DNA from 3 places in the Pseudomonas sp. H3_C08 genome. Region 1 is predicted to be linked to each of the others. Evidence: riboswitches for the same ligand, from Rfam matches in the RefSeq annotation. Region 1 holds a riboswitch; each other region holds the start of a gene.

The links. A riboswitch is a leader RNA that binds a small molecule or an ion and turns the genes downstream of it on or off. The one in region 1 is predicted to bind cobalamin.
Region 2: linked by a shared signal. The riboswitch ahead of cobO (cob(I)yrinic acid a,c-diamide adenosyltransferase) and the one ahead of AB4N74_RS07595 (TonB-dependent receptor plug domain-containing protein) in region 1 are both predicted to bind cobalamin.
Region 3: linked by a shared signal. The riboswitch ahead of AB4N74_RS11450 (CbtB domain-containing protein) and the one ahead of AB4N74_RS07595 (TonB-dependent receptor plug domain-containing protein) in region 1 are both predicted to bind cobalamin.

Annotation. Positions count from the first base shown of each region.
Region 1 is NZ_CP162803.1:1,639,853-1,645,629, forward strand. Features, by position in the region: gene AB4N74_RS07580 (PLD nuclease N-terminal domain-containing protein) at 1-114, opposite strand, end outside; gene AB4N74_RS07585 (ABC transporter substrate-binding protein) at 165-1,085, opposite strand; gene AB4N74_RS07590 ((2Fe-2S) ferredoxin domain-containing protein) at 1,082-1,441, opposite strand; gene AB4N74_RS07595 (TonB-dependent receptor plug domain-containing protein) at 1,441-3,378, opposite strand; cobalamin riboswitch at 3,471-3,676, opposite strand; gene AB4N74_RS07600 (LysR family transcriptional regulator) at 3,722-4,615, opposite strand; gene AB4N74_RS07605 (zinc-binding alcohol dehydrogenase family protein) at 4,726-5,733, shown strand.
Region 2 is NZ_CP162803.1:616,035-621,811, reverse strand. Features, by position in the region: gene cbiB (adenosylcobinamide-phosphate synthase CbiB) at 1-449, opposite strand, end outside; gene bluB (5,6-dimethylbenzimidazole synthase) at 446-1,096, opposite strand; gene AB4N74_RS02965 (cobyrinate a,c-diamide synthase) at 1,093-2,493, opposite strand; gene cobO (cob(I)yrinic acid a,c-diamide adenosyltransferase) at 2,490-3,101, opposite strand; cobalamin riboswitch at 3,183-3,412, opposite strand; gene AB4N74_RS02955 (hypothetical protein) at 3,576-4,160, shown strand; gene AB4N74_RS02950 (PQQ-dependent sugar dehydrogenase) at 4,227-5,540, shown strand; gene AB4N74_RS02945 (C40 family peptidase) at 5,675-5,777, opposite strand, start outside.
Region 3 is NZ_CP162803.1:2,468,687-2,474,463, reverse strand. Features, by position in the region: gene AB4N74_RS11475 (acyltransferase family protein) at 1-309, shown strand, start outside; gene nfuA (Fe-S biogenesis protein NfuA) at 367-951, shown strand; gene cobM (precorrin-4 C(11)-methyltransferase) at 1,151-1,897, opposite strand; gene AB4N74_RS11460 (cobalamin biosynthesis protein) at 1,979-2,392, opposite strand; gene AB4N74_RS11455 (CbtA family protein) at 2,389-3,087, opposite strand; gene AB4N74_RS11450 (CbtB domain-containing protein) at 3,099-3,296, opposite strand; cobalamin riboswitch at 3,420-3,641, opposite strand; gene AB4N74_RS11445 (hypothetical protein) at 3,676-4,002, opposite strand; gene AB4N74_RS11440 (AzlC family ABC transporter permease) at 3,995-4,687, opposite strand; gene AB4N74_RS11435 (sugar phosphate isomerase/epimerase family protein) at 4,677-5,594, opposite strand; gene AB4N74_RS11430 (ATP-grasp domain-containing protein) at 5,591-5,777, opposite strand, start outside.

The sequences.
Region 1 (5,777 bases):
CCACACACCCTTATTGCTCGCTTTCCCCTCGCTCTTGCGCACCCGATTGATGGCCCAGAGTTCGATTAGCAGAAGAACTGCCGCCAGTACGATCCACACGGTTTCGATTTGCATTGGCTACCTCCTGATGGTCTGTTCGTTAGGTGGCGTAGGGTGCGGCGGGTTCATTTATTTTTATTCAGGGCATTGAGCAGGCGGGCCAGTTGCAAGGCGACGCGGCCGCTGTTGTAGGTTGGCAGCAGGTGGGTGAAAGGGATCTCGATGATGCGGTTCTCGCGCACCGCGCGCAGTTGCGAGAGGACCGGGTCGTGGGCCAACAGGTAGCGTTTGCGGCGGGCGGGCGACCATTCGGCGTCGGCCAGCAGGATCACGTCCGGGTCGCTGGCCAGCAGGGTTTCGCTGTTCACGGTCACTCGATAGAGGTTGATGTCGGCAAACACATTGCGCGCACCGGCAGCGGCCAACAGCTGGGTGACAAAGCCACGTCGACCTTCGCTGTCGAGACCTTTGACTTCGCTGTCGAGATAGAACACGGACAACGGTTTACCTGCACCGGCCAAGGCTCGGGCGCTGGCAATGTCCTTTTCCATGGAGTCGATCAATGCTTGGGCTTTTTGCTGCTGGTGCAGCAGCTTGCCCAAGGTCAGCAAGTCATTGCGCACATGCGCGAAATAATCCAGCGAGTGCCCGTTGCAGGCGGATTCCAGCAGATACGAACCCACGCCATTGCGCGCAAGCCCCGAGCGCGAGGTCACCCCGTCGCCGAACGCCGTGGCAAAACCGCCGATCACCAGATCCGGCTTCGCAGCGTAAAGCACTTCGCTGGCCGGGTACTGCCGCGCGATTACCGGTACGCCGAAATACTCGGCTTGGCGCTGACCGGCACCGGTGTCATCCAGATACGCCACGCCGACCAGCGCTGGCCCGGCACCCAGTGCGAGGACGAGATCGGCCGCATGCTGATTGAGCGCGACGATGCGCGAAGATTGATCGGCGCTCCATTCTTCGCCGCAATTGCGGTAACTGTCGGCGAGTACAGGCATTGAGCAGAGCAGGGCGCCAAGTACGTACAGAATCGATCTCATGTCTGCGCCTTGATCAGCAAATCCGCAACCACTTCACCGCCCACCAGATGCCCCTCGACCAGCCGCTGCACATCTTCATGGCTGCGCACGCCATACCAGCAGCGCTCCGGATACACCGTTACAATCGGCCCCAGATTGCACGGAAACTGGCAGTGCGTACGCGTCAGCAAGACGCCATCCGGCGTCTCGATGCGATCGTGCGCGAGCAAATGCCGGCGCAGGGTTTTCCATAACTGCAAGGCGCCGCGCTGGGTGCAACGCGGGCCGGTGCAGAGGAATACATGGCGCGCATGCTCGGGCACATTTGACCAGTCCGGGTGCGTGTCGACGCCGTCGACGGTTTTGACTTCACTCATCAGAAGCGGTACGTGTAGCGCACTTCGGAGGTGAACGGCCGGCCGAGGTTGTCGACGTTGCTCGAACGGCTGGTGACGTAATCGCGGTCGAACAGGTTTTCCACCAGCAGGCTCACGCGGTGCTGATGAGCGTTGTCGAGGTAGCGATAAGCGTCGGCGTCGACCACGGAATAGTTACCGTACTCGACTTGCTTCGAGCTTTTGATGTCGCGGATATAGCGGATCGCACCGCCGGCGCCCCACAGACGGTTTTCCGATTCATAGCCAAGCCGCGAGCGGGCGAAGAAGCTCGGGATATCGTTGAGGGTTACACCGCTGCGCGATTCGGTGAGGTTGCGGGTCATGTCCGCTTGCAGGCTCCACTGATCGTTGAGCGCGAGTTTGGCGTCGGCCTCGAAACCGCGCATACGCACCTGGCCTTCACCGTTGACCCATTGAATGTCGTCGAGGGTGATCAAGTCGTCGATCTTGCGTTTGAACAGGGTCACGCTGGCGCTGAATTCGCGGTCGAGCAGAAAGCCTTTGTAGTCGACACCCAGCTCCGCATTGCGGCTTTTTTCCGGCTTCAGGTTGCGATTGCCGATCTCGTCGCCCGGTTCATTGACGAACAATTGCTCGGCGTTTGGCAGTTTGTAGGCGCTGCCGTACTGGCCGCGCACCGACCAATTGTCATTGAGGTCATACAGCGAAGTGAGCATGCCGACGGTGGCACCATCGCCACCGCTCATGGCTTCGTGACGCACACCGATGCTCGGGTGCCAGTCGGGCAGGGCGTCGATCTGCGGGCGCAGTTGCGTGTAGAAAGCGTGGGCTTCGGCCTTGTCGTTATCGATGATCAACACATCATCCTGGCCCTTGAACCACTGGTTGTCGGTGCCGAACACCAGTACATGGCCACCGGGCAATTCAGCCTTGCCCTCGGCCTGCACACCCCAATCGGTGAAGCCCCAATAGTCATTGTGGTTGATGACTTTGGTGCCGCCGCCCTCCACGTTGTTGACGCGGGTATAACGCGTGTCCCAGTCGTTGATATGGCCTTTGACGAAGTAGCTCAGGCGCTCATTGACGGTCTGCTCGAAGGTCGCCGTGGCGATCTGCTGCACGCGGTCGTTAGTAGTCTTGTGGTTGTCGACCGGGCGGGCGAAATCGAGGTTGGCGTCGGCGTATTGGTAAAACAGCTCCAGCCGCGAATCATCGTCGAACGACTGAATCGCCTTGCCGCCGAACGTGGTGACTTCGTAGGCGCGATCCTTGCCGGAATCGTTTTTCATGTCGCGGTTGCGATAGGGCTGGTAACCGTCGGAGACGTTGTGACTGACGTACGCCAACAAACCGAGGTCGCCGAAGCCGTTAGTGAAGATATTCTCGACGCGAGCGTCTTCGGTGGTGCCGCCAAAGCTGTCGACGCCTAGATTCACTTCGCCGGCGGCTTTGCGCGATTGCGGGCTGCGGGTGACGATGTTGATCACACCGGACACGGCCTGGGTGCCGAACAACAGGCTCTGCCCACCCTTGAGCACTTCGATGCGTTCGATGGCGTTGGCCGGCAGGGTGTCCAGATAGAGGCCACCGTACAGGCGATTGTTCAGGCGCACGCCGTCGAGCAGGATCAGCGTGTCGTCGTTGCGCCCGCCGAGCAGCGAATAGGTGCCGTAGTCGAAAGGGCCGTTTTTCGGCGCCACATACAAGCCTGGAATGAACATCTGCATCACCCGGCTGACATCGGCGCTGGGGCCGGCGCGTTCGATCTGCTCGCGGCTGACGATTTCGACCTTGCTGCCGAATCTGGCCATCTCGGCGACGGTGGTGGATTCCACTGACGGTGCAGTAACGATTTGTTGATTGAGTTCCAGCGGCGCGTCGTCGGCCAGTAGCAGCGGGCTGAACAGGCAGCCAAGGAACAGGGTTGGAGCAGAAGTGTTGAAAGGTCGAATCATTGTCTTCTCGAAAAGGATCTTCGCAGAAGAGCATGCAAGAGAAGGCATCGCGCACAGCCAATACCGGCCCATGCCCGCCCACCGCAGGATTTTGCCAAACGAAATTCCAGGCCGGTCTCCGGGCTCGCGCGTATCGAGGTTTTCACCTTCCCATGGCCGTCTGGCCACAGTGGTGTATTGAAAACATCACGCGCATACCGTTGCGGGGGCAGCACCGGACTTGTTCGAAAAGAACGTACCGGTTTCCCGTTTCACCCCATGCACGGCGGCATGGGACACCTGAAACTGGCCGGCATCTGAACATTCGAGGAGCGTCTCGTCAATGCGGCAACCACCAGGGGAGCTATTGGATGCGTTCCAGAGCGACAAACTGGCCACTCAACCACGCATAAAGCTGAGACACCGCCGGGGTGATCTGCTTGCGATGCGGGCACACCAGACTCAACGGTGAGGCATTGCCGGGAAAATCCTTCAGTAGCACGACCAGTCGCCCTGCGATCACGTCTGCACTGACGTCCAGCCAGGATTTGTTGGCGATGCCTTCGCCGCTCAACGCCCAGCGGCGCACGATGTCGGCGTCGTCGCTGAACATCGGTCCCGAGACCTGGATCGTTTCACTGCCCAGACTCCACTTGTCGTAGATCCGGCCGCCTTGCTGGTAGAGCAGGCAAGCGTGGTTGTGCAGATCATCCGGCGTTTGCGGGTATCCGTGGCGCTCCACGTATTCCGGTGCGGCGACCAGCACCCGCCGGTTCCACGGTGCCAGCGGCAGCGCCACGTAGTTGGCATCTTCATTCGAGCCGTATCGAATCGCCACGTCTACCGGGTCACGAAACAAGTCGGCCATCTGGTCCGACAGGGAAAAGCGCAAGGTCAGTTCCGGGTGCTGGCGGCGAAACAGTGTGAGCCACGGCAGCAAAATGTTGCGCCCCAGATCGGACGGCGCCGTCACTTGCAACACGCCGCGCAACGTGGCGTTTTCACCGCGCAGGTTTTCCTTGCCTTGCTTGAGCGCCTCCAGCACCGAGTGGGCAGTGGGCAAGTATTGCTCGCCCTCGGCGGTTAATCGCAGGCTGCGGGTGGTGCGCGCAAACAGGCGCACGTCCAGCTCACGCTCCAGACGCTTGATCGCCGCGGCAACCTGACCGGGCAATAAATCCGCCTCATGGGCGGCAGCTGTGAAGCTGCCCAGCGCGGCGCTGCGGGTGAACAAACCAAGATCATCGATGCGGATCATTTTCACTCCTGAAGTGAAAGTGTTGGCGCATTCTGCTGGTTTTTCTTTGTGCTTGGGAAGTCGAAGATGGCGGCAAGCGAGCACATCAGCTCTTCAGACAGCGAGTTTCCATGAAAGCCATCACCTTCACCCAACACGCTTTGCCCATTGAAGATCCGCAATCGTTGCAGGACATCGACCTTCCGGTGCCAACTCCCGGCCCCCGGGATTTGCTCGTAGAAGTTCGTGCGGTGTCGGTCAATCCGGTCGATACCAAAGTACGCGCCGGCACTTTCACCAAAGAACCGAAAATCCTCGGCTGGGATGCCGCCGGCATCGTCCGCGAGGTCGGGGCTGAAGTGACGCTGTTTCAGCCTGGCGACGAAGTGTTCTACGCAGGCTCCCTTGCCCGCACCGGCAGTTATAGCGAATTTCACCTGGTGGACGAGCGAATCGTCGGGCACAAACCGCGTTCGTTAAGTGCTGCGGATGCCGCGGCATTGCCGTTGACCTCGATCACCGCCTGGGAGCTGTTGTTTGACCGTCTCGGTGTCACCGAAGGTTCAGGGCAGGGCAAGTGCCTGTTGATCACGGGGGCAGCGGGCGGCGTCGGTTCGATGCTGGTGCAATTGGCCCGACAGTTGACGCGGCTGACCGTCATCGGCACCGCCTCGCGGCAGGAAACGGCTGACTGGGTCCGGCAATTGGGCGCGCATCACGTCATCGATCACAGTCAGCCGCTGCTCGCACAGTTGCAGGCACTGGGCATCGACGAGGTCAGCCATGTCGCCAGCCTGACCCATACCGAGGAGCATTTTGCGCAGCTGATTGAAGTGCTCCAAGCACAAGGGCGTCTGGGCGTGATCGACGATCCTGAAAGCCTCGACGTAATGCCGCTCAAGCGCAAGTCGCTGTCGCTGCACTGGGAGCTGATGTTCACCCGTTCGCTGTACGAAACCCCGGACATGATTGAGCAGCATCACCTGCTCAATCGCGTCAGCGATCTGATTGACCAGGGCATTTTGAAAACGACCGTCGGTGAACATTTCGGCGCGATCAACGCGGCAAACATGCGCCGTGCCCATGCCTTGGTCGAGAGCGGCAAGGCCCGAGGCAAACTGGTACTCGAAGGTTTCTGATTTCACTCATTCAGACGGGCCTGCACGCGGGCCGGTCAGGAGCA
Region 2 (5,777 bases), 1.0 Mb from region 1:
GCAAACACCGCATCGCTGCCGTTTTCCAGCACCGACTCGGTGGCGGCGCGGGCGACGGCGGTGCTGTCGAGTTCATCGGTCTGGCGGCTGACCAGATAGCCGACACGCTTGCGCGCCTCGTCCAGATCATCCGCGCGCAACGCGGCGGCGACCGGCGCGACATGTTCACCGAGGCTGCGCATGCCGAGGGCGCAATACAGCGCGAGAATCTCGACGACCCAGCCCACGTATGGCGCCCAGGAAAACGCCGTGGCGAGCAAGGTCAGCGGCAGCACCGCGATCACCCACGCAGTGACCCCATGGCTGCGCCAACCCCGGCCACCAGCGTTGAAGCGTTGCTCGATGCGCCCGGCGAAATTGCCGAACGCCACCAGCGGATGCCAGCGTTTCGGTTCACCCAACAGCGCATCCAGCGCCACTGCGGCGACACTCAACAACGCCACACTCATTGACTCACTCCCCAATAATTTTCGTACAGCAACTCATTGAGCGGCCGCGCCTGCGCCCACCCTTCGAGTACCAGCATCGGCGCCGGATAGAATTCCTTGACCGGCCCCAGGCATAAAACCGCCAGTGGCTTGGCACCCTCGGGCAGCTTCAGCAGATCCGCCAACGCTTGCGGCTCGAACAGCGAGACCCAGCCCATGCCCAGGCCTTCGGCGCGCGAGGCCAGCCACAGATTCTGGATCGCGCAGGACAGCGAGGCCATGTCCATTTCCGGCAATGTACGGCGACCAAAAATGTGCTTTTCGCGATCATCCATCAACGCGGCGACCAGCACTTCGGCGCAATCATTGATGCCTTCGACCTTGAGCGTCATGAACTCGTCACTGCGCTCGCCGAGGGCTTCGGCTGTGCGGATGCGTTCTTCTTCCACCAGATTCTGGATCTGCCCGCGCAGGCTGCGGTCGCTGATGCGGATGAAACGCCAGGGCTGCATCAGGCCGACGCTTGGGGCCTGGTGGGCGGCTTCCAGTAGTCGGCGCAACAGCTCCGGTTCGACGCTGCCGCCGGTGAAGTGGCGCATGTCGCGGCGTTCGGCAATGGCTCTATAAACCGCTTCGCGCTCGGCTTCGGAGAATGTGTTGTCGGTCATGGCCCTTTCGCGAGCAAGCTCGCTCCCACAGGGGATTGCATTGCTTCAGTCACCACCGTTTCAATTGTGGGAGCGAGCCTGCTCGCGAAGGCGCCTTCGGAATCAGGCGCAAACAGTGCAGCGACAGCCGCCGGATTCGACGGGAAATAGAAGTGCACATAAGAAGCCGTCATCCGCCCTTCCCGATAAACCGCCTCGGCACCGCGCCCACCATTCGGACTCAAACCCCGCGCAATCGGCGCCAGTTCGGTAGTCGTCAACGAATGATGATATGTGTGCCCGCGCAACGAACCTTCCGGCAGATCCACCGCTTGCAACGCCAACGCCGCCAAACGCTTCTGCATCACCGCATCGCCCTTAAGCAGCCCGACCAATTCAGCGCGGGTGCCTTCAACGTCAGTCAACGAATCGAGCAGGTACAGCATCCCACCACACTCGGCGAGCAACGGCTTACCCGCCGCGTGATGCGCGCGAATCGCCTCACACATCGCGGTGTTCTGCGACAACGCAACGTGGTGCAGTTCCGGATACCCACCGGGCAAATACAGGCTATCCGCTTCAGGCAATTGCGAGTCGCGGATCGGCGAGAAGAAACTCAACTCGGCGCCCATCGCCCGCAACAGATCGAGACTCGCGCCGTAGGTGAAAGCAAACGCTTCATCACGGGCGACGGCAATCCGCACATTCTTCAGCAACGGCTCGACAGCGATCACGTCCGGTGCGGCAAACTCCACCGCCGGTGGCAGCGCTACCTCGCAACTGCTGGCCAATGCGTCGGCGGCGGCGTCGAGACGCACATCCAGATCATTCAATTCACTGGCCTGGACCAGACCGAGATGGCGGCTCGGCAATTCGATGCCAGTTTCTCGGGACAACGCGCCGTACCAGCGCAGACCTTCGGTGAGGCTGCCTTCGAGCAATTGCGCATGGCGCAAGGTGCCAACGCGGTTGGCCAACACACCGGCAAACGGCAGATCTGGCTGATACTTGGCCAAGCCGAGCGCCAGCGCACCAAAGGTCTGCGCCATCGCCGTCCCATCAATCACCCCGAGCACCGGCACGCCGAAGTGCCGCGCCAGATCGGCACTGGACGGCGTGCCGTCGAACAGGCCCATCACGCCTTCAATCAGAATCAGATCCGCCTCATTGGCGGCTTCCCACAACAGACGACGACTTTCCTGCTCGCCGACCATCCACATGTCCAGTTGATACACCGGCGCACCGCTGGCGCGCTCGAGAATCATCGGATCGAGAAAGTCCGGCCCGCATTTGAACACGCGCACCTTGCGCCCCTGATTGCGATGCAAACGGGCGAGCGCGGCGGTGACGGTGGTCTTGCCCTGACCGGAGGCCGGCGCGGCGATGAGTACCGCCGGGCAGTGACGTGGTTGATTCAAAGTTCGACGCCTTTCTGCGCTTTGATGCCGGCCTGGAAGGCATGTTTGAGCATGCCCATTTCGGTGACCGTGTCGCCCATCTCGATCATTTCCGGCTTGGCCGCGCGACCGGTGACGATCACATGCTGCATCGGCGGACGCGCCTGCAGATCGCTGAGCACCTGATCGAGATCGAGGTAGCCGTGCTTGAGGGCGATGTTCAATTCGTCGAGCACCACCAGACCGATCGACGGATCACGCAGCAATTCGCGGGAGACCGCCCACGCGGCTTCGGCGGCGGCGATGTCACGCTGACGATCCTGGGTTTCCCAAGTGAAACCTTCGCCCATCACGTGGAAGCGCACTTGCTCGGGGAAGCGCCGGAAGAACAACTCCTCACCGGTGCTGTTACGGCCCTTGATGAACTGCACCACGCCGCACTGCATGCCGTGGCCCATGGCACGGGCGAGCATGCCGAACGCCGAGCTGCTTTTGCCTTTGCCGTTGCCGGTCAGCACCAGCACCAGGCCACACTCGTCAGGCGAGTTGGCGATGCGTTCGTCGATCACGGCTTTTTTGCGCTGCATACGCGCCAGATGGCGTTCGTCGCGCTCGGGGGAATCAGTCATGGGGGAGCTCTCCGTTGAGGCTGGATAACGGCGGGCAGGCACAAGAATAGACGGCAAAAAGCCTGGCATCGCCCACCGTGATGCCGCTGGATGGATCAGGCCGGTCTCCGGGCTCATGAGCGGCGCATGCCTGACTGCGCGCCTTCCCGCTTCTTTCGAGGCAGTGGCTCAAGGCGCAGTTTTCACTCATTTACCGTTGCGGGGGCAGCGCCGGGATCGTGGTGGTTCTTCGTGCGAAGACAACCCTCACCGGCTTCCCTGTTTCACTCTGTCGACGCAGGTCACAGAGCACCTGAAACAAGCCGCGAAGGTTAGAGGGTTGGGGGTGGAGCGTCAATTAAAGAGGGGGCCATCGGGCGAATAACTGCCGCCGATCACTTATCTGCCGCCAATCTTGTGCCACACTGATACAAATGATATCAAAGAGCCATGCTTTTCTCGAAAAGCCCACTACAACAATAAAGGATGATGACGATGCAAGGCATGATCATCAGCAACCCGCGCCTGGAATTCCTGCGCCCGGTGCTTGAACGCTGGTTTGACTGTATCGACCGCTACAACGCCGTGCGCGGCGACAGCGACACCCCTTACTGGCATGACGAGAAAGCCAATCTCGGATTGCTCTCGGCCGCAGCCTGGATGGCTGAGCTGGTCACTTTGAACGACACTGCCACGCGCAAGCAGAACGAAGAAGGCGAGCGCAATGCCCGCGCCGATCTGTTTCTCGCCGGTGCCGAAGACCGCGCCTTTATCCAGGCCACTCAGCGCTGGCCAAAGGTTACCAACCTGAATCTGACTCAAGCCCTGCTGGACATCACCAACGACGCCAAACGCATCAGCTACGCCAGCGATCTTAAGCTCGGCTGCCTGTTTGTCGCGCCACAAAAAGCCCAGCACAGCGCCAGCCCCGAAGAACTACAAGACATGGTCGACGACCTGCAAAAGGAACACACCTGCGCGGTCGCCTGGTATTTCCCCTACGCCTACCGCAAATTGCGCAGCGAAGCCGGCAACTATCACCCGGGCATCGCCGTGCTGTTCAAGGAAGCCCGCGGCTGAGCAGTTGAACCATCGGGCTTGCGCCCTCCTCTATGATTAGGAATGCATTCATAGGGAAGATCAGCAATGCGCAAGCCCCAGCTCGTTTTTGTCATCGCCTTCGCCGGAGGGCTCGCCGCCTGCGGTGAATCCTCCAGCCTGCAAGTCACCGACGGCACCGGTCCGTCACCCAAGCTGCCCGAACCGAACAAGACCCTGATCCCAACGGTGAACATCGCCCCGGCGATCGGCTGGCCCGAGGGCGGCAAACCGACTGCGGCGGCCGGCACCCAGGTCGCGGCATTTGCCGAAGGCCTCGATCATCCGCGCTGGCTCTATGTGCTGCCCAACGGCGATGTGCTCGTGGCGGAAACCAATGCCCCGCCAAAGCCTGATGACAGCAGTGGCATTCGTGGCTGGGTAATGAAGAAGGTCATGGGCAAGGCCGGCGCTGGCGTGCCGAGTCCGAACCGCATCACCTTGCTGCGTGACGCCGATCATGATGGCGTCGCCGAGACCCGCACGGTGTTTCTGCAGAACCTCAACTCGCCGTTCGGCATGACCCTGGTCGGCAACGATCTGTACGTCGCCGATACCGATCGCCTGCTGCGCTTCAACTACGAACCCGGCGCGACCGAGATCAAATCGCAGCCAATCAAGGTAGCCGATCTGCCGGGCGGGACACTGAATCACCACTGGACCAAAAACGTCATTGCCAGCAAGGACGGCAGCAAGCTGTACGTCACCGTAGGTTCGAACAGCAACGTCGGCGAAAACGGCCTGGACAAGGAAGAAGGTCGCGCGGCGATCTGGGAAGTTGATCGGGCGACCGGCAATCACCGCATTTTTGCCTCAGGCATCCGCAACCCCAATGGCCTGGCGTGGGAGCCCACCAGCGGCGCACTGTGGACAGCGGTGAATGAGCGCGACGAGATCGGCAGTGATCTGGTGCCGGACTACATCACTTCCGTGAAAGACGGTGGGTTTTATGGCTGGCCTTTCAGTTATTACGGTCAGCATGTCGATGTGCGTGTTACGCCGCAGAACCCGGACCTGGTGGCCAAAGCCATCGCCCCGGATTACGCGGTCGGGCCGCACACCGCCTCACTGGGCCTGAGCTTCGCCGAGGGCAACACGCTGCCGGCGCAGTTCAAGGAAGGCGCGTTTATTGGTCAGCACGGCTCATGGAATCGCAAACCGCACAGTGGCTACAAAGTGATTTTCGTGCCGTTTACCGGCGGCAAGCCGAGCGGCAAACAGATGGATGTGCTGACCGGGTTCCTCGACAAGGACGAGAATGCTTTGGGTCGGCCGGTAGGCGTGGTGATCGATCAGCAAGGTGGTTTGCTGGTGGCGGATGATGTTGGCAATAAGGTGTGGCGAGTGTCGGCCAGCAAATAATTTTCGCCATGCACAAACAACTGTAGGAGTGAGCCTGCTCGCGATAGCGGTCGATCATTCAACATTGATGTTGAATGTGACACCGTCATCGCGAGCAGGCTCACACCTACACATTAGCTTTTAGGCAACTTGAATTACGGGTTATGCGCCAGATGCTCCGGCTGCAATACCCGCTTGGCACTCAGATAAGCTTTCTGCCAGTACGCCTTCGACAGGCTGTCCAGCTTCACCGTGCCG
Region 3 (5,777 bases), 830 kb from region 1:
GTGCCGAGTGCAGTGCTGGTCATGGCGTGTATCTCACTTGAGCGTTATGTCGAGCGCAGCCGAATGCTCAAACTGCTTGGCGATTGCTCGTATTCGGTTTACCTGATGCACGTGCTGGTGCTGTCGACGGGGGGATTTATCGCGCAGCGCTACGCGATCAACCCGTATTTGATGTTTGCCGTGTGCGCGCTGGCGATTGGCGTTGGCTCGTGGTTGAGCTACGAATGGGTGGAAAAGCGCAGTTACCATTGGCTCAAGGCGCGGGTTGACATGGAGCCGGACGAGAATCTTTCCCGACAAAAATACTAGGACTTTGTCCGGCGCAATGATTGGCGTAAACTGCGCCCAAGCCTGCGAGGAGTTTCCATGACCGCTATTACCATTACCGACGCCGCCCACGATTACCTGGCTGATCTGCTCTCCAAGCAGAACACCCCGGGCATCGGCATCCGCGTCTTCATCACCCAGCCTGGCACCCAGTACGCTGAAACCTGCATTGCCTACTGCAAGCCGGGCGAAGAAAAACCTGAAGACACCGCGCTGGGGCTGAAAAGCTTCACCGCGTATATCGATCACTTCAGCGAAGCGTTTCTCGATGACGCCGTTGTCGACTACGCCACCGACCGCATGGGCGGCCAGCTGACCATCAAGGCGCCGAACGCCAAAGTACCGATGGTCAACGCCGACAGCCCGGTCAACGAGCGCATCAACTATTACCTGCAAACCGAAATCAACCCGGGGCTGGCCAGCCACGGCGGTCAGGTCAGCCTGATCGATGTGGTTGAAGACGGCATCGCCGTGTTGCAGTTCGGTGGCGGTTGCCAGGGCTGCGGCCAGGCGGACGTAACCTTGAAGGAAGGCATCGAGCGCACCTTGCTCGAGCGTATTCCGGAGCTGAAGGGCGTTCGCGACGTGACCGACCACACGCAGAAAGAAAACGCCTACTACTAAGGTGTTCGCTGCGGACATGAAAAACGGCGCCCCGTGAGCGCCGTTTTTTATGGGTGAAATTCAGGAATGCATTTGCGAGCAGGCTCGCTCCCACATTTGAAATACGATCAAATGTGGGAGCGAGCCTGCTCGCGAAAGGGCCTTTGATCGTTCCCACGCTCTGCGTGGGAATGCAGCCCGGGACGCTCCGCGTTCCAATTCATGGTCTGTAGAGGTGAGCATGCCCGGCGCGATACAGCGATGACTCGCTAAACACCTCGCTGCCCAGCACTCGGCCCACCAGAATCAACGCCGTACGCCGAAACCCTTTGGCCTCAACCTTTTCGGCAATATCCGCCAGCGTCCCCACCACCCAATCCTGATCAGGCCACGTCGCCCGGTGAATCACCGCAATCGGGCAATCCGCGCCGTAATGCGGCAGCAGTTCCACCAGAATCTTCGGCAAATGGTTAACGCCCAGATGAATCGCCATGGTCGCGCCATGCTGCGCCAGACTGCCAAGCTCTTCGCCTGCCGGCATCGCGGTTTTGTCGGCGTAGCGAGTCAGAATCACGCTTTGCGACACGTCCGGCAGCGTCAATTCCGCGCCAAGCAACGCCGCACAGGCTGCGGTGGCCGTCACGCCGGGAATGATCTCGAACGGAATATCCAGCTCACGCAGATAACGGATCTGCTCGCCAATCGCGCCATACAGACTCGGATCGCCGGAATGCACCCGCGCCACATCCTGACCCTTGGCATGCGCGGTCTTGATCAATTCGATGATCTGTTCCAGATGCAATTCGGCGCTGTTCACCACTGTTTCGGCTTGATGGCCGTCGAGTAACGCCGCCGGCACTAGCGAACCTGCGTAGATAATCACCGGGCAACTGCGAATCAGCCGCTGGCCTTTGACAGTGATCAATTCCGGGTCGCCGGGGCCGGCGCCGATGAAGTAGACGGTCATCGTTGAATCCTGAGTAAAAGAGGGCACGACTGCGTTGCAGATGAACAACGCTCATGATCAATGGCGGGGATTATCGGGATTTTACGCCGCGCCGGCCAATGCCAGCGTGGCCTGAGCGTATTTTTGCCGGGAGATCAGCAGTTTTGCCGGCGCTTGAATCAGCTGTTCAGCGAGCGCAAGCGCGGCACTTTCGGCGACGCCGTAGCAACCGGTGCGTTCGTAAGCAATCTGTGAATGGTGACTGAGCCGCTGTTGGTAGCTGGCCAGTTCGTCACTGCTGAAGTACAGCAGGGGCAGAGCCAGTTGTGCAGCAAGTTCTTGCAGGCCCGGCTCGTCGCGCTTCAAGTCGATACTGGCCAACGCTTTCACCGCCTCAAGCTCAATGCGATGCGCCTGTAACGCTTGATCGAGTAACGCGCGCAGCGTGCTGGCCGGGCAGCCGCGCTGGCAGCCCAGGCCGACCACGAAGGTCGGCGCTGCGCGGTCATCGGTCATGCGTGGTATTGACCAGCGCTTTTGCGGCGGAACAACCAGGCGCTGATCAGGCCCAGGGCCAGCCAGAACGCCACGTTGGTCAACTGCGAAGCGATTTTGAACTGAGCTTCGAGTGCTTCGGGGGCGAGCATCGAATGCACTTCCGGTTGCGGTGCGCCGATCACGTGGGGCACAGCGAGGATGGCCACACCGAGGACCTTCATCAGCCAGTGACGGCTGAACGCGATCAGCGACAGACCTACAGCCGTCGAAGCGGCCGTGCCGATCCACCACGTCTGCCGCGAAGCCAGATCAGCCGCAGCGGTGCCCGGCAGTTCTGGTGGCAGGCCCAAGGTCGGAGCAAGCACGAACGTCGCGTAACCGGCCAGGCCCCAGAGCAGGCCCTGCGAAGTTTTGGTCGGCGCGCGCAGGGTGTAGAGGCCGGCGAGCATCAGGGCGAAACCGACGGCTACGACCAGATTACCGCCAGTGGTCGAGACTACGCGCTGCCAGCCGTCTTCCGGCTCCCAGGCCTCGGCATCATGGGTGTGCGCAGCCACGCCAGCGGCATGTTCGTGAACCGCCACCGGCTCGGACTTCTCGAAGGTTTCCGCCTGCAGAATCAGCGGCGAAACCCAGAAGCTTTGCAGCAGAGTGAGGAGCAGGGCGGCCAGCAGACCAGAGAAACCTGCAGTTTGCGCGATACGCTTGATCATGTCGGCAGGTCTCAATGGCACGGGAACGCGGCGCTGTGGCGGGTATCGTGGGCGGCGTTGTGCACCGCTTCGATGTGCGAGAAACCGGCAAAGTAAACCAGACTGGCGCCGAGGATCGACGCAAAGATTGCGGCGGTCAGGCGTTGGCTCAGGGTGGTGGTGCTGGCGATTTTGTCCGTGTTGCTGCCGGTGCTGCTGATGATCGACATGGCGCTTCCCTCTGGAGTGTCAGCGGGTGAATAGAGCGCATGAAAACCCCTGCGGGTCGGGCTCGCAGAGGTTCGAACAGCGCCCGCCCACCGCGGGTTTGTTATGTGCAGCGCCGCACAAATGCGGGCTGTGTGTTGCGGGCCGGTCTCCGGGCTCACGAGGGGCTGGCGTCAGGCCGACCTGCAAGCGTCACCTTCCCATACCGTATTGGCACAGTGGTTTTGACGCTTCGCTCGCTTACCGTTGCGGGGGCAGCACCGGACTGACATGGGCTTGAGTAAAGCACATGATTCACCGGTTTCCCGTTTCACCCTGTGAAGGGCACCCGTAACAAGTTGTGTAGGAGAGCATGGGCGGGGGATTTGAGTCAATCGACGCCTAGCGCATGATCAGCAGGACGTACACCCCCAGCGCCATCAGGAACGCATAATAGGATTTGATTCGCGTCAGGCTCAGCAGCCACGCCAACGCCACCGGGAGGATCCATGGCATGGCCGCCAGGTGCTGGCTGGCCAAAGGATAGAGTGAGACCGCCAGCAGGCTGACGAGCATCGCCACCGATGTGTATTTTCCCAGACGATCGATGAAAGCGCGGGCAGTTGCCGAAAGCCGTTCGACATCGACGGCCAGCGGCAGCAAGCGGCAGACGATCGAAACCAGCGCGCAAATCAGTACGTACAGCCAGAAAGTACCAGGTTCAATCATAGACATAGCTCGTCAGAACGGTGATGGCGAGCACCAGCAGCAAGCTGACCTCGCCCAGCCACAGCAAGCTCGCGGCGGTGGCCAGGCCGGCAATCCATTGCGCATGGAAGCTGTGACGGTCGCGGGCCATCTTGCCAAGCGAAGCGCTGATGAAAATCGCGATCACCACACTGACGTGATCCATCACTGCGTTGTCGGCCACGCTGGCGAAACAGTACCCGACCACGGTGCCAAGCAGGGCGGCGGCGTACAGCAGAAAGCACACGGTGTTGGCATACGGGCGGCTGATCGGTTGCTGATCCTTGCGGATCGACATCAACGTGAAAGCCGCATTTGCCATCACCGCCAGGGCGGGGACAAACGCTTTGACCGGGCCCTGGAGGCTGGATTTCAGGCTCAGTGTGAAGACCAGAAAACGCAAGTTGATACTCAGCGCCGAGACCAGCACGCCAAAGGCGTTAAGCAGGTGCGCGGGGGTTTCCAGCAGCGTCAGTTGCAACGGCGAGGCCATTACCGTACCGCTGAAAACCACCATGGCCGGAAGATCCAGACCATGGCGGCGCCCGAGCATGCCGATCAGGATGAAGGTCAGCAGCAGCGAGAAGACGAACGGTAGCGCATCGCGGATACCGGTCGCGATCTCGCTGCGCGACGCCGGTTTTGCCAGGTTCGACTCAACCAGCATGAGTGCTGTGCCGCGAGCCGGCCAGCAATTGCTCTACGCCGTTCTTGTAGGCCAGAGCTTTTTCCAGGTAGTACTCGGTGGAGAAGCGCGGAATGAACTCTTCCACCACGGCCACCCCCCGATAGCCGTTGACCGCGAAGCGATTGAGCACATCGCTCAGGCGCAAGTTGCCTTCGCCAATCGGCAGATGTTGATGGTGGGTGTTGTTGAGGTCGGCAATGTGCAGATGCCGGGTAACCGGCGCCAGATCGGCAATGGCTTTGAACAGGCTTTCACCATACGGCAGCAGTGAGCACAGATGCGTCACGTCGATGGTCACGAAGCACCCGGTTTCCTTGTGAAAGCGCAGGTGTTCCTCGACGGTGAAGACCGGGAATTTCGGCCGCTGACCGCCCATGTTCTCCAGGCACAGGGCGATGCCATCGGTGTTGCAGCGCTTGGTCACCTGGTTGATCGCTACTATCAGGTTGTCCAGCAGTTCGCCGTTTTCCAGTTGATCTTTGTAGCCGGGATGAAAAGTGACGCTGGTGGCGCCGGCCTCGTGGGAAAACTCCACGGCGGCACTCAGGCAGTCCACCGCTTGGGCACGTTCGGTCAAATCCGGGGAGCACAGGTTGTACTGGCGACCCCACCATCCGGCGTGGACGGTCAGCGTGATGCCATTGTGTTCGGCGAAGCTGCGGATTTTCCCGGCAAGCTCAGACCGGTCTTCGGCGCTCAGCGACCAGAAGGTTTTTTCGGCGTCTTCGCCGATCTCGAACTCGACCGCTTGGAAATGTCTGGCCAGATCGGTGATCGAACCCAGGATGTCTGCAGGGTTGTCGTAGACATTGGTGGAAAAGGAGATCATCGGGAAGTGAGCGCTGATCGGGCCTTCGATGTGATATAGCGGGTCTTTACGGGTCATTGCGCTGGTCCTTGCGTAGTGAACTCTGGGTGGGTGATCGCGGCGTTGAAGTCCGCCGGGTCGTCGGCGTCGCTGCAGCCCAGCAGCGTGTAGCCGTGGCGGTCTGCGGAACGGCTGATGCTCTGGCCGAACTTGTCGGGGTTGAGGTTCACGCGTAATGCAAACGGGTGTTGCAGCAGGCGT